2 regions of the Solibacillus silvestris genome follow, and region 1 is predicted to be linked to the other one. Evidence: riboswitches for the same ligand, from Rfam matches in the RefSeq annotation. Region 1 holds a riboswitch; the other holds the start of a gene.
The links. Region 1 has a riboswitch for glycine ahead of ACTHOQ_RS00120 (amino acid permease). Riboswitches for the same ligand answer to the same signal wherever they lie in the genome.
Positions count from the first base shown of each region.

Region 2: it holds a riboswitch for glycine, as region 1 does, so the genes downstream of both, gcvT (glycine cleavage system aminomethyltransferase GcvT) here and ACTHOQ_RS00120 (amino acid permease) in region 1, are expected to answer to the same signal.

Region 1 covers NZ_JBQCJW010000001.1:18,279-26,523, forward strand. The annotation lists gene ACTHOQ_RS00085 (ABC transporter ATP-binding protein) at 1-679, opposite strand, end outside; gene ACTHOQ_RS00090 (GntR family transcriptional regulator) at 680-1,042, opposite strand; gene ACTHOQ_RS00095 (hypothetical protein) at 1,039-1,791, opposite strand; gene ACTHOQ_RS00100 (GNAT family N-acetyltransferase) at 1,919-2,470, opposite strand; gene ACTHOQ_RS00105 (helix-turn-helix domain-containing protein) at 2,688-3,959, shown strand; gene ACTHOQ_RS00110 (MFS transporter) at 3,971-5,179, shown strand; gene ACTHOQ_RS00115 (hypothetical protein) at 5,176-5,349, shown strand; gene ACTHOQ_RS00120 (amino acid permease) at 5,462-6,799, opposite strand; glycine riboswitch at 6,952-7,030, opposite strand; gene ACTHOQ_RS00125 (dehydrogenase) at 7,400-7,906, opposite strand; gene ACTHOQ_RS00130 (GNAT family N-acetyltransferase) at 8,068-8,245, opposite strand, start outside.
Region 2 covers NZ_JBQCJW010000037.1:8,246-16,490, reverse strand. The annotation lists gene lipM (octanoyltransferase LipM) at 26-862, opposite strand; gene ACTHOQ_RS16435 (rhodanese-like domain-containing protein) at 959-1,342, shown strand; gene gcvPB (aminomethyl-transferring glycine dehydrogenase subunit GcvPB) at 1,476-2,957, opposite strand; gene gcvPA (aminomethyl-transferring glycine dehydrogenase subunit GcvPA) at 2,950-4,296, opposite strand; gene gcvT (glycine cleavage system aminomethyltransferase GcvT) at 4,320-5,423, opposite strand; glycine riboswitch at 5,588-5,691, opposite strand; glycine riboswitch at 5,695-5,787, opposite strand; gene ACTHOQ_RS16415 (shikimate kinase) at 5,916-6,428, opposite strand; gene comGF (competence type IV pilus minor pilin ComGF) at 6,876-7,328, opposite strand; gene ACTHOQ_RS16405 (pilus assembly FimT family protein) at 7,325-7,618, opposite strand; gene ACTHOQ_RS16400 (prepilin-type N-terminal cleavage/methylation domain-containing protein) at 7,527-8,087, opposite strand; gene comGC (competence type IV pilus major pilin ComGC) at 8,068-8,245, opposite strand, start outside.

The sequences.
Region 1 (8,245 bases):
ATAAATTTTTCATCCACTGTACAGCACTTTCCCCGCGCTCGCTCCGAATTTGCTCCAAATCCTCCATTGCGCGAATATGCCCATCCTTCAGTAGGACGACCTTATCCAAAATAGGTTCTACCTCATTCACTTCATGCGTAGAGAGGATGACCGAGCAGTGTTCGATATCGATAAAACGGATAATCGCCTTCATTAAACTTTCACGGGCAAGTGGATCAAGCCCAGAAAAAGGTTCATCAAATAAGTAAACTTCCGCATTCCGTGCAATAAATGTAGCAAGTTTGATTTTTGCGCGATTTCCTTTTGATAGTTTTCCAAGTTTAATATTTGTCGGCACTTGCAAAAAAGCTGTGATTTCATATGCTTTATCAATTGAAAAATCGGCAAACTGTGTTGCGTAATAATCAAAAACTTTATCAGCGGTCATCTTTTCATAAAATAAATCAATATCGGGCTGATAGGAAATTTTAGTTGCGAGCCTTCTCGTTATTTTTTCATCGTTCAGTGTAACCGAACCACTGCTAGGTGTCAGTATTCCGGCGAATAACTTCAGCAATGTTGATTTCCCGCTGCCATTTTCGCCGATAAGCCCGATAATACAGCCTTTTTCCGCTGTAAAGGAAATGCGCTCCACAATCACTTTCCGCCCATATGAAAAGCATAGTTGCTCAGCCTTCATTTAGCGTCCCCCATTCTTTTTTAAAACTTCGATAATTTCATCCAATGTAAAGCCGAAAGACTGGATGGAAGAAATAAAATGGGCTGCCACCTGCTCCTTCATCTGCTCGCGCACGTCATGAATAATCGCCGTATCTGTTGTAATAAATGTCCCTTGACCGCGTTTTGTTTCCGTCAAATTCATCATTTCCAACTCCTTGTATACACGTTGTATCGTATTGACGTTCACTCCCGTATCAATGGCGAATTCCCGAACCGAAGAAAGTTTATCGCCAGGTTTCAGCTTTCCTTTGATTACATCACCGCAAACCATCTCAACGAGCTGCAAATAAATCGGACGGTCCTTAGCAAAATCCATCGTCATCGTGTGATCACCCTTTCAATCCATTTGCATGAAATGACAAACAGGGCGCCCAAAAATAAAAACGATGCAATTTCGCTGCCTACATACATGTCCATTTGTGTAACCATTATACCCCCATTAAACTTCGGGAAATTCACAAACAGCCAGTCTGTCGGAACTTTTCCGAATCGGAAGAAGCCGCTCGGGATTTCATCAGCCATTGAAAAGAATACTACGGCAAGAAAGAACGACACAACAACACTCAATTTGCCTATATAACGCTTCAATTCAAGCGATATGGCATAAAAAAACAATGTTAATATGAGCATTGTTGGATATAAGACGAGGATGATGGATATACAATAAATATAAAACAGACAAAGCTGACCGAGTGTTCCATCAATCTGATCCCCGACAAAGAAGAACCCCGTAAAGCAAACGGCATTAATAACGAGAACAGAAACAAGCTGATACACCGCTTTAGCCATTATTAATGTAATAATCGATTGCGTATTATGCAGCCACAGCTCCTTTTTTCTAATATCCGCTTTCAGGCTTGAGAAGAAAGAAAATATACAGAGAAAGGAAACAATGCTTGACGCAACTAAAGTGAATATAAAACGATTGCCCTGAATGGTCGATTGACTGTAATAATTATGCAGCACGACCGGGACGATCGATATTGCAAAAACCGCAAAGCCAACCATGACAAAATTCAAACTAGCATAATGCGCATGCTCTTTTTTTAATAAACCGATAAAAGATTTCATATTCTCCTCCGTATTAGTGTTCTAGTTACATATTACACCGTTACATTTTTTAATGCAACCATTATTCTGGAAATTTTTAAAAAAACTAAAAAACCCCGCCAAATATTATTTTGACGAGGCTAAAAATTTATTTGTATTCTCCAACCCATTCATCTGCAAGCAATCCATATACCGCATGATCCACATAGTGATCATACAGCCATTCCGCCTGCCGGATTGTTCCTTCATGCATAAAGCCAAGACGCTCTGCAATATGACGGCTCTTTCGATTATTCACCGCTGCATGGATTTCAACTTTTTGAAGCTTATATTCGTGAAACGCAATATCAATAATCCCTTTTACAGCACGCGTCATAATGCCCTCACCTTGAAATTCTTCATCTAAAAAATAGCCGATCTCACATTTTTTGAGCGACCAGTTAATCGTGTTAATCGACACTTTCCCTACAAATTTCCCTTTATAAAAAATTGCCGTGTCGAGTCCTTCGCGCTTTGCAAATTTTTCTAAATTCAATGCGGCAAATGCGCGTGTATCTTCGACCGTTTTCGTATTGTCCACCCAGCCAAGCCATTCCCGCAAATAATCGCGCGAACGGTCAATAAATGCGAAAATTTCCTCCGCATCATTTTGCGTAATTAATTTTAACTGAATTTCATTATCCACTTCATAAAAAAACATATGAATCTCTCCAATCTAAGCTCCCATTTGAAACGAAATTACCTTTTTTATTTTCTTATCATATAGAGCAATGTGCGATTATGCAATTAGAAAAACATATTTCACCGCAACATTTGTGTAATTTCCCCGTTTTTCTTACATTGATTGCCCATTTTCGAGTGAAAATTCACAATATAATCAGTTATTAATTTGTTAAAATAAACACGAGGTGTTCGAAATGGAAAAAAATGATCAGGCTTGGGGAAAGCTATTAAAATACTTCCGGCAAAAAAAGAAATTAACACAGGACGAGGTCGCATTCGGCATATGCACCCCCTCCTATTTAAGCCGCATCGAAAATGAACTAGTCATTGCGGAAAACTCTATGTATGAACAACTATTCGATAAGTTGGGCATAAACTTTTTTAGCCTTCAGCAACATTTGGAAAATCAAATGGCTTTTTTGGAAACGGCGTATGAAAAATTACTGTCCAATAATGCATTGACTGCCGACGAAATCAACCAGCTGCTTGCTTTGCAGCAAAATGAACAATCCGTTGAACAGCAAATACTCGCAAAGCTCGTGTATGGACGCTATTTGTATTCGATAAAAGAGGATATTCAGGCGAGAAATCTTTTGCGCGAAATCGAACCGATTGTCAGTTGGAAAAGGGACCGCATTACAGAACTTTTTGTTGCGATCACCGCATTCGGACATTTGTCTTTTTCGGAGTTTGAACAACTGGCGATGAAAGAGCAGCGCCATGCCTATTCGCAATATTTAGCAAACGCCCATCCATTCGAGCTTGCAAATTACCATTATCATATCGCTTTTTCGAATCATCGAAGCTACAATTTCCAAAAGGCGCTTCACCATATTGACTTGGCAAACCATTTTTTCAAACATCAGTTCAAGCCATTGTTTCAACTTAAGCTCTATTCGATGAAAGGCGTCATCTACAATGATTTGCACCGCTTTCGTGAAGCATTGCGGGAATTCGAAGCGGGACTTGACTTGCTAGCAAATGTACCTTCAATCCAATCGCCGCTGCAATGGAGTTCACTGCATAATAATATTGCGTATTGCTATGAGTGCCAACAATCATTTCAAAGGGCAAGCGAGCATTATAAAATCGCCAACCAATATGATGAAGATTTGCATTCTGTTATTAACTGGATGCGCACTTGCTATCAGCAAAACGATTCCGCCCAATTAAACAAGTTACTCTCACGCTATGATGAATCTGCATTTTCAGTGCTGCACCATATTTACCAGCGGCGGCTTCTTCAATACGCTTTGGAAGAGGGCCATTCAATCAGACGGCTAAAGGAGCTTGAAGAGACGGTTTTCCCCCATTTTAATGACCAGCAATATTATGCATTGACAATTTTTTATGCACCGCTATGGGGACGATTTTATGAACATTTGAACGCCTATAAGCAAGCGAGCCAATGCTATAAGCTGGCACTCGGTGCAAGTGAAAACATACGGCAGCGTATGAGCCGTTAAGGAGGAAGCATATGGAGCTGAAGAAGGATTATTTTTATTTATGGTTTGGATTCGGCATTTCCCGATTAGGCAGCTGGATTTATTTGATTGCGCTTAATCTGTCTGTCTGGCATTTAACACAGTCACCCGCAGCTGTTGCAGGCATTTATATAATAGGCCCCATCGCTCGCATCATTTGCAGTTTTTTCGCTGGTTCCATCGTGGACCGGTCAAACAAAAGATTCATTTTGATTGGCGGCGATTTATTTCGTGCTTTGATCGTTTTTACAATGCCCTTTCTTACGGATATTTGGATGATTTATTGTTTCATTTTTCTGGCCAATATTACGACGAGCTTTTCAAATCCGAGCGGCACATATATGATCGCAAAAATTGTCGAGCAAAAGAATCGCTTGCGCTTCAATGCGATTAATAGCATGTTAGGCTCGGGGAGTTTTATGATCGGACCTGCTTTAAGCGGGGCAATTATCGCCTTCAGCAATACGGCCGCCGCGATGTGGACGAATGGCTGCATGCTGCTTCTCAGTGCATCGATGATGTATTTATTGCCGAATGTGCAGCAAAAAGAAGACAGCCAGTCCAAAATGCTTACACCTGCCATTATACTTGATGATTTTTATCTCGTTTGGCAGTTCATTCGCGAAAAAAAAGCAATGCTGCAATTTTTCATGTTCTATTCCATCGCGCTCATGATTTGCTATTCGCTCGATTCTCAGGAAATGTCTTTTTTAAAGGATTTCCATAACGTTTCCGATACTGCATATGGCATCATCGTTGGGATGACAGGAATCGGCGCTATTGTCGGCGGTTTTTTGGCCGCGAAATTTGTACATAAATTTTCATTGGCTTCGTATATTGGAGCAGGGTTTACATTCACTCTCATTTGTTATTTCACTTTTTATTTTTCGCAAAATCTGCTCATTGCTGTTGGAGCCTTTATACTGCTCGGGTTGTTCATGGCATTCAGCAATGCAGGATATGCAACATTTTATCAGCAAACAATTCCTGCAAAGTTGATGGGGCGTTTCAGCAGTTCGCTCAGCCTAATCGAAAGTATAATGCAAATTTCTTTAACATTGATTATCGGCTTGTTGGCGGAAATGTTTTCAATCCGGCTTGTTACTAGTTTATTCGCTTTTATCGGTGTATTGATTGCTTGCTTCGTTTATGTTCATTTATTGAAAAATAAATTTCTTTTCGTTCAGGAGGAGATAAAATGATCACATATGAAACGACTTGTTTTTGCTGCAAAAAGCCTTTCCTTTTAAAAGAGGGCACGAAGAAATATCAAAAGTTCAAACGGAATATGCGCGGGAAGTTTTCATGCGATGCTTGCGATGACAAAATATATATGGAAGCAAGGAAGCATCTATTAGGTAAACTGCAGTAAATGGCATTATGAAGCAATTAACCCCCATTATGCAAATACAGGTAAGCCTAAATTGAAAAAGCATCGAAAAGAACAATCCGGGCCTCTTCTATGGAAGCCCGGATTCTTTTCCCTATTTTTTTCGAATTGCGTATAAAATGAACAATAAAACAAACCATAACGGAGTAAGCATTAAAGATGTTCTAGTATATTCCGAAACACCCATAATGACTAATAAAAACACAAAGAACGCCAATATTGCATAATTGATAAACGGTGTCAGCGGTGCCTTGAAAATCGATTTTGCGTGCAATTGCGGGTGACGCTTTTTATAGACAATATGTGAAATTAAAATGATGCTCCATACCCAAATAAAGCATATTGCACTAATCGTCGTGACAATATTAAACGCATCATCAGGCATGAAATAACTAAGCAATGCCCCGATCGACACAACTACCGCCGAAAAGAGCAAGCCATTTTGCGGTACGGCATTTTTATTCAATCGGCTGAATGGTGCTGGTGCTTGCTTATTGTTTCCTAAGCTAAACAACATACGACTTGTCGAGAACATCCCGCTATTTCCCGCAGACGCTGCCGATGTCAGCACAACAAAGTTGATCAAACCCGCTGCAATCGGTATTCCCACCAACGCAAAAACCTGCACAAACGGCGAGCTCGCTGCACTTAGCGTATTCCAAGGGTTGATCGTTAAAATGACAAATAACGCCCCAACATAAAACAATAAAATGCGAATTGGTATTTTATTGATGGCTGATGGTATATTCTTTTGGGGATTGGCCGTTTCCGCTGCCGATACACCGACAAGCTCCACACCGACAAAAGCAAATACAACCATTTGGAATGCCATTAAAAAGCCAAATGCGCCATTCGGAAACAATCCGCCGTGCTCCCAAAGATTCGCTACGGCAACCTTCCCTGTTTCTGTTTCAAAACCGATGATCAACAAGACGATGCCGATTGCAATGAGAGCGACAATCGTAATAATTTTAATAAGGGCAAACCAGAACTCCAATTCACCAAATAATTTTACAGTCAGCAAATTCAGTGCCAGAAGACCGACTAAGCATGCAATTGCCGGCACCCATTGCGGAATATTAAACCAATATTGCGTATACATCCCGACCGCAATAATATCCGCCATAGCGGTCATAATCCAGCAAAACCAATACGTCCACCCTGTCACATAGCCTGCCCAATCTCCCAAATATTCTGTCGCAAACTCCGTGAACGATGAATAGCCGCCTTTTGACAAAAGCAATTCACCAAGTGCACGCATAACGAAAAACAGTGCAGTTCCAACGATTAAATACGCAAAAATAATAGATGGCCCTGCAAGTGAAATCGCTTTTCCCGAGCCTAAAAATAACCCCGTTCCGATTGTTCCTCCAATCGCGATTAATTGAACATGACGATTTTTAAGATCGCGCTTCAATTCATGTTGTTCCAAAACGATTCCCTCCAAAGGATAAATATTTTGTCTGCTTATTCGCAGCGCAAAATAATAAGTAAAACAACGCGGTCCATCAATCGAATTTTCTGAAAATAAAAAAGGGGCCGATAAAAATATCAGCCCTGTTAAATAAGAATAATAACGTCTCTCATTACTCTTCTGTCCTTTTGCCTGAGATTATGAACCCTTCGGCGACGCGTTATACGCGCTCTCTCCAGAAACTGCTCCCGTCAGTAGTGTCATCCACGACGATCTTCGCTTGATATATATGCAATTATTTGCCCATAAGTTGTCGGCATCTTCCAACTTCCTATAGATCGCGTTCAATACTATTATTGTACGATAACTAATACTATCAATTATTGTCATCCGATACAATGCTCTTAAAATGCAAATCTACAAATGACTAGCAATTTGCCTATATTTCCACTATTATGCATCCCTATTACAGAAAATTTCCGCTAAAAAAATATTACACCGAAAATAATGAATCTATCATTTTCAGTGTAATATTCAATACTTATTTATTATGAAGGAATTGGTAGCTCCTCGTATTGTTTGAAACTGTATTTACGCGCAGTTCACGCTTTCTGATTTTTATTGCAGCTTATCCTGAACAATTGAATCATCTTCATACGATGTGCGATTAATATCAATCAGCTTTCCTTGTTTCGTATCCGTTTTTTCCATTTTCACAACATATGTGTTCGGCAAGGCTATGTCTGTACACGCAATTTCGTCCTTTTTTCGAATATTTTCATGATAATTTAACTTGATGATCAGCGTTTCCTCTTCTTTATCAATATATTCAAGCTCTCTTCCGCAGCCATCCGAATATGCTGTGACGAAAAGAGCTTCCTCTGTTTCAAAATCGATTGCCGGAACAGAGTCAAATCCGAAAATTTCCGCCCATGCTGTATAAAGCTTCTCGTCTTGCACGATTGAAATGCTTGTACCGACTTCTGGGGGAATCGAATCTAATTGAAACAATAATTCATATTGAACTTCATTGCTTTTCGTTCCGCCTTGATCATCATTTTCATTTTCTTTATTGTCTGTTTGTTCTTGGTCAACAGGTTCTGACGAATTTGTCTGTTCATTCATATTACACGCTGCAAGTAAAAATATTATGCTAACAACTATATAAGGAAACCATTTTTTCAATGTAATTCACCTCGTTTCTTTCATACATTAGTCGTATGAAAGAAACAAAAGTTACGAAATTCAATATTATTGCGCAAAAATATATTGTTTAGGACAGTTTTTCAATCAAAATTCATTTTAAGTGCGTTATATTGTTTTCCAATATAAGTATATCCTTGTTTTGTATACATTTCCCTAGGCGTATCCTTTCCATCCGCTACTAAAATAATCACCTTCCGCTCATAGTTTTCCATAATATATTGTTGCATCGTTGTGCCGATCCCTTGACGCTGAAATTGC
Region 2 (8,245 bases), on a different contig from region 1:
GAAAACAAAAACAAATGTTCGCAATCTATTTTTTGAAATTCCACTCATCCGTCAAATATTTCTTTTGCATTAATTGTTCAACATATTGTGTCTGCTGTTCTGTTAATTCATAAGGAATTAGTTCTATATTCAATGCTTCCTCAAACCCTTTCGAAAAAGCGTCCACACATTGTTCAATTGTAAACGGAATGTCGACGAACTGATTCATTGCCACTGCCTTTTCAGGTAATTTTTTTCGCATTCTTTCTTTTTCCTCAGCAGAATCAAAATTAAATACCGACAATAATAATTCTTCATTTAAATCCAATAATATGGCTCCATGCTGTAAAATAACGCCTTTTTGACGTGTTTGCGCACTGCCTGCCACTTTTTTTCCTTCGACAACTAGCTCATACCAGCTCGGTGCATCAAAGCAGACCGCGCTCTTCGGCTTTTTCAGGTCATCTAATTGTTCCTTTGTTTCAGGCACACTAAAATAGGCATTCAATCCTAATTTACGGAAGCCTTGTAAAATCCCTTCACTAATGACACGGTATGCCTCTGTCACTGTTTCAGGCATGTTTGGATAGCTTTCTGAAACGATGACGGAATACGTCAGCTCCTGATCATGCAAAACTGCCCGTCCACCTGTAGGACGGCGAATGAAGCCTAATTGCTGCTCCTGTACAGCCTGCAAGTTAATATCTTTATGTACTTGCTGAAAATAGCCGATTGATAATGTTGCAGGATTCCATTCATAAAAACGGATGACAGGAGGAAATTCGCCTTCACTGTGCCAATCCATCAATGCCTCGTCTAACGCCATATTATATGCTGGACTACATGGGCCCGAATTAATAAAATACCATTGTTTTTTCAAAATTTCTCGCCTCCACTCATTCATTTTAACAAACTGGCTCGACTATCTCTAGTTCATCTCTTATAATAAGAAGTACAGAAAGAAAGGGGCAATATCGCTGTGACAATTTTATATACGATACTAGGAATTTTAGTAGTAATCGTCGCTTATGTAGTCATCAATTCAATGCGCTTAAAAAAAGCCGTAACAAATTTAACACAGGAGCAATTTATTGAAGGCTATCGCAAAGCTCAATTAATCGATTTACGCGAACCGAAAGAATTCGAAGCCGGCCATATTTTAGGTGCCCGAAACATTCCTATGACACAATTCAACACGCGTCATAAAGAAATTCGTCCAGACTTACCAGTGTATCTCTACTGCCAAAACTCTGGTCGTAGCGCCCGCGCTGCATTAACTTTAAAGAAAAAAGGCTATAGCCAACTTTACCAACTGCAAGGCGGCTTCAAAACCTGGACAGGCAAAGTAAAATCGAAAAACTAATCATAAAAGCTCTCTACACGCTAGAGGGCTTTTTATTGTGGGTTTCTACCATTATATTGTTACACGTAAGAAGTCTAACCTTAGTCAAAGAAAAAAGGTCAGAAACAGCTCTGACCTCTTTTTTGCATCATTTTTATGAAATCGTTACTTCTTCTTGCTTTTTATAGCGCAACACTGGCGTACGTGCAGCGCGTGTTTCGTCTAAACGATTGACTACCGTTGTATGAGGAGCTTCCTGAACCAATGCTGGATTATCGATTGTTTCTTGTGCAATTTGAATCATCGCATCACAGAATGCATCCAATGTTTCTTTCGATTCTGTTTCTGTCGGCTCAATCATAATTCCCTCTTCCACATTCAACGGGAAGTAAACTGTTGGTGGATGGTAGCCGAAGTCAAGCAGACGTTTTGCGATATCTAATGTACGAACGCCCAATTTCTTTTGACGGCGGCCTGACAATACGAATTCATGCTTGCAATGACGGTCATACGGCAAATCATAATGCTCTTCTAAACGACGCATCATGTAGTTTGCATTCAACACTGCATATTCTGTAACTGCTTTTAACCCATCTGGACCCATTGTACGGATGTACGTATATGCGCGTACATTAATGCCGAAGTTACCGTAATATGGTTTTACGCGACCGATCGACTGCGGACGGTTGTAATCGAAGTGGAATGTGCCATCTTCTTTCTTCACCAATACCGGCTTTGGCAAGAATGGGATTAAATCTGCTTTTACCCCTACTGGACCCGAACCTGGACCACCTCCACCATGCGGACCTGTAAATGTTTTATGCAAGTTTAAGTGAACACAGTCAAAGCCCATGTCGCCTGGACGCGCTTTGCTCATTACAGCATTTAAGTTTGCGCCGTCGTAGTAAACTTTACCTCCGACACTATGCACAATTTCAGCCATTTCTATAATATTTTCTTCAAATAATCCTAATGTGTTCGGGTTTGTCAGCATTAATGCAGCTGTATCGGGACCGACAACACGGCGTAAATCGTCTAAATCGACTAAGCCATCCTCGCCTGATTTAATCGTAATTGTTTCAAAGCCAGCCACCGTTGCAGAAGCCGGGTTTGTACCATGTGCCGAATCAGGGACGATTACTTTATTGCGGTGCCCTTCTCCATTTGATTCATGGAATGCACGGATCATCATTAGCGCTGTCCATTCCCCATGTGCACCTGCTGCTGGCTGTAATGTCACTTCATCCATCCCTGTAATTTCTTCCAGTGATGTTTGTAAATCATAAAGCAGCTCCATTGCCCCTTGTACCGTTGACTCATCCTGTAATGGGTGAATATTGGCAAAACCAGAATAACGTGCAACAGTTTCATTAATTTTCGGATTGTATTTCATTGTACATGAACCTAACGGGTAGAAACCTGAGTCTACACCGTGGTTACGGCGTGAAAGTGCTGTATAATGACGCATGATATCTAACTCCGAAACTTCCGGCAGATCAGCTGCTTCCTGGCGTACTAATTCTTTTGGCAAGAGCTCTTCAAGATCAAAGTCAGGTACATCAAGAGCCTCTAGATTGTAGCCGATACGACCTGGCTTTGTAATTTCGAAAATGAGTGATTGGTTTTCGTTATGCATTGTAAGCCCCCATTTCTGCAACTAATTGCTCGATTTCTTCCTTTGTACGAATTTCCGTAACAGCAATTAGTGCATGATTTTCTAATTCCGGATAAACACGACCTAAATCAAAACCGCCAATAATACCTTTTTCGATTAATGCTTTGTTTAACTGTGTTACATTATGTCTCGCATTAACGACGATTTCATTGAAGTGCGCCCCTTGATAAACAACTTCAAAACCAGCTGCTTCAAATGCATTTTTTGCAAATCGTGTTTTCACGATATTTTGTTTCGCCATTTCCTGCATCCCCTGTTTTCCGAGAGCCGTCATTGCAACAGATGAGGCAAGTGCAAGCAATGCTTGGTTGGAGCAAATATTCGATGTCGCTTTATCACGGCGAATATGCTGCTCACGCGCTTGCAATGTTAATACATAACCACGGCGTCCGTCTTGGTCTACTGTTTCTCCAACTAAACGACCTGGCACTTTACGCATTAATTTATTCGTTACGGCGAAGTAACCGCAGTGTGGGCCACCGAACGCTTCCGCGATACCGAATACTTGCGCATCACCTACTGTAATGTCCGCACCTAATTTTCCGGGTGGTGTTAAAACGCCAAGTGCCAATGGGTTGGCAGACACGATAAATAATCCCTTTGCTTCATGTGTAATATCTGCAAGTGGCTGCAGGTTTTCGATTTGACCAAAGAAGTTCGGATATTGCACTATGACACCAGCTGTTTGGTCATCAATCAACCCTTTTAATGCATCGATATCCGTCACACCATCTTTAGCCGGGATTGTTACAACTTCAATTGATTGGCCATATGCATACATTGCGACAACATCTTTATATTCTGGATGTACTGCCCCAGAAATCAATAATTTATTGCGACGTGTATGGCCCGCAGCGAGCATTCCTGCCTCTGCCAACGCTGTACCGCCATCGTACATGGACGAGTTGGCGATATCCATCCCTGTCAGCTCCGCAATCATCGTTTGGAACTCAAAAATCGCCTGCAGCTCACCTTGCGAAATTTCGGGCTGGTAAGGTGTGTATGCTGTATAAAACTCTGAGCGCGATATGACATGATCGACAATAACCGGCTTGTAGTGATTGTAGACACCCGCACCTAAAAACGATACATTGCTTGCTGTATCTTTATTTTTAGCCGCCATTTGAGACAATTCTTTCATTAACGCTGCTTCAGATTTTGCTTCTTTGATTTTATAATTCCCTTGGAAGCGAACTTTTTCCGGTATATCCGCAAAAAGCTCATCGATTGTAGCAACTCCGATACGGTCTAACATTTCTTGCTTGTCTTGTTCCGTCATAGGTAAATAACGATGTTTCATTGTTAACCCTCTTTTCAAAATTTTTATTTACTGCGTTTATAAAATGGTGTTTCCACGATTGCTGCTTTCGCTTTATTTTTGCGAACTTCAATTTCTACTTCAATTCCAACTTCCGCGAATTTTGCGTCAATTAACGCTAAACCGATATTGCGTTTTGTCATCGGCGATTGCGTACCTGTTGTAACTTCGCCAATTTCTACGCCATCTTTGAATACTTTATAGCCATGACGCGGAATTCCTTTGTCGATCATTTCAATGCCGACTGATTTACGTGAAAGTCCCTTTTCTTTTTGTTCAATTAAAGCTTGCTGCCCGATAAATTGCGGGTCTTTTGCCAGTTTCACCGCAAAGCCAATTCCAGCTTCGAGCGGAGATATATCTTTTGATAGTTCTTGACCATATAATGGTAAGCATGCTTCAAAGCGCAATGTATCGCGAGCACCTAAACCGGCTGCTACAACTCCCTTGTCTTTTCCGGCTTCTAAAATTTTGTTCCAAAGGTCAACAATCGCCTGTGGTGTGCCGTAAATTTCAAAACCGTCTTCACCTGTATAGCCTGAGCGGGATACAAGCACGGAATGTCCGCCTACATCTACATTATCTTGGAATTTGAAATATTTAATTGTCGCCAAATCCATAGATGTCAGCTTCTGTAACACTTCCTGCGACAAAGGGCCTTGCAGTGCGATTTGGGCATATTCATCTGAAGCATTGGTAATTTTCACATCACCTTCTAGATGCTGCTGCAGCCATTCAAAGTCTTTTTCAATATTAGCCGCATTCACACAAAGCAAATAACGGTCATCCGCTAAACGATATGTTAATAAATCGTCTACAACACCGCCGCTTTCATAGCATAATGCGCTATATTGCGCACCGCCAATTGCAATTTTGGAAATATCATTTGAAAGCATCTTTTGTAAATACGAAAGCGCATCCGGTCCTTCCACAAAAATTTCGCCCATATGGGAAACATCAAAAAGGCCAGCTCGGTTTCGCACTGCATCATGTTCTTCCTTGATTGAAGAAAATTGCACCGGTAATTCCCAACCACCAAAATCGATTGTTTTCCCACCATATTTTGCATATTCATCAAAAAGTGGTGTACGTTTTAATTCATTTGCCATGTTCATGTCCTCCTTAAGTATGTATGATTGTAGACCGATCATTTGAAAAGGGAACTGTATTTTGCATAAATATAACGCGAAACACTGCCTTTTTTATAGACTTTTCAGAAAGCAACTGCTTTCTTCTCCATAAAAAAAGACAGACGAATCCCTTTTCCGAGATTCTCTGTCCTTGCACCTGAAAGTTACACCTAAGTTTGATTATCTATCACATTTTAGGCTTTCCCCGTTGGTGGCTGCAATAAATTCCATGCAGCGCTCTCCAGAGTTGCGTCCAATACGAGTCTTTTTGCCTGAGAGATTCATAGCTGCGCTATTTGCTCCTTCGGCGACGTGACTTCACGTTCTCTCCCCGTACCATCATCCGCGTCAGTTTCTTTAACTAAATTTATAACTTAACTCTTAGCAATATCCTAACATTGAACACATTGAAAACGCAATCTTTTTTTGTTTTTAGTTAAAACACGAATTATATCAAAGAAATAATAGAAATCATTCGCCTTTCAGTCTGTTTACTTGGAAAGCAATATATTCGACAATTTGCCTTAACGTTCTACTTGCCGTAAGCACTTGTATATGGCCTGCTTCCCTATAAAACTTTCTGCGATAGTAATACAGCTCTTCTAACTCCTCTTCTGTAGATTTCTGTACAATGGGGCGGTTTTTGTCATTGCGGATGCGCATATAAATGTCCTCAAATTTTGCATCCAGAAAAAAAACAAGGCCTGTATGACGCATAATTTTACGGTTCTCTTCGTTAACTGCCACTCCACCACCTGTTGCGATAATGCATGCTTCATCACGGAAACTTTTTAAAAAATCCGTCTCGATTTCCCGGAAATGCGCTTCTCCGTATTTCTCGAAAATTTCTGGAATCGTCATTCCTTGCTGCCGGACAATTTCATGGTCCATATCGTAATAAGGCATTTTCAAGAAATAACTTAAACGTCTACCAATCGCACTCTTTCCGCATCCCATAAATCCAACTAAATATATTTTTCGCATGCTGTTCACCTTCTTCTAATTACGAGCTACTCAATTCATACCATCTTCCGTGTAATTGCAGCCGAATTTGGCTTTGTGTTCAGGACCTCAAGCCGTGGGTCAGACAACTGTTGCCGCATCATTCGACAACAGCTGTCTTCCTTTATCGGAATACATGCCCAAATTCGTCATATTACCGGGGCTTTCACTTCTTTTCAATAAATGCTTGTACTATTGCTAATAGAGAGGAATACTTGCATTCACTTTCCCGTCTATCGGAATAGGTGCCCTCTACTGAAAAGAGTTGAACTTCAATGAGTATTTAGTATGTTTATCGTAGCACGAACGTAAATAGATTCCAACGAATTATAAATTTTTAGTTGGGCAAAAAATGCATTCGTATATAAAATTGCAGCCCCCGTAACAATAAATAATAACAGTACGGCCAATAAAAATAACGCGCCTCTTTCATTCCGGAGCCATTGGTAAGACGAGCGCTCTTTGTCGCTCGGTTCCATCCTGCATCACCACTTTCATATTTATTTCATGTCCTGCAACATGTAAATGCCAATTGCGAACATGCGGCAGCATTATTTCATTCCCGCCTTTATTCGATCTTTTCCGTAAATGGTGCTCTGATTTATCAAATATAAATAGCCGATCACTTGGATCATTCAAAATTTCAAGTTGCAATTTGTTTGAATCCAATATTTTTCCGGATGCCGAGTTCATATTATATTGATGCAAATCATAAATGAAAAATTCCCAATTCACATCATCGTTCATTTGTTGTAATTGCTGAATATCCCGCACCCAGACGAAGATAAGAAGACTGATCGAAGCGAATAAAAAGAAGACGGCTAATTGAAACAGACTTTCCAATAATGTAAATCCTCTCTCGTTCAATCTGCTTCTGATCATACGCATAGCTCCTCTTCCAGCCCATCTGCTTCAAACATGACACAAATATGGCTGCCATCATAAACCCAACTGAACAGAGTATCATCAATTTGCTGTATTCCCGAATATTCTCCATATCTCGCATATTTCAGCGCACCGATGAAAGCGGCCTCCGCTGCATGTGCTTGCACTTTTTGAACCGCGATTTGCTGCTTCATATTATACGTGAGGGGAATGATCGTCGAAGAGAGAAAAAATAAAATGACGACCGCTAACAATGTTTCCACAAGTGTTATGCCCTGTTGCCCCATGAAAAACCTCCTTATCCAAAATTCTTCCTTTCCCGATATTAATCGAGTACTGATAGCTCACATTTTCGAAATGATAGGTTAGCCTGCCGAATGCCTGAACATTTCCTCTCGTATTAAAGATGAGGCTAGAGCCGGGCGTCGACAAAAATAATTCAACATGGCGGGGTAAACGTTGGTCATACAAATGTACAGGCTGATTGCGTTCCTTTATTATGATGCGATTACAATTTACGACTTGAAAGCTATGCGGGCTTCCCGTTTCGATCGAGCTCAGCTGTGCCATTCTTATTAACAATTCGTTTTGACTCATGACTTGTTTCTCCGTATAGTCGACTAATGGCTCATGGGAAAAATATAAAATTGCAGATTGAACAATTAAAAAAATTGCCAGGACAACAAGCATTTCCAAAAGCGTAAATCCTCGTTCATCGTTCAATAATGCTTTTATTCTATGTTTTATCGGACTCATTGGAATCACGCTTCTTCGATGGACCGATCACTTTCCCATCTTCTATTTGTATTTGTGTATTATCCGGGCACCTCAAATCCTCTTCGACAATATACTTTTCATTTACTAAATCGGAAATCGAGCTTGGGTATTCCTTTTTGTCCAGTTTATAAGCCTCC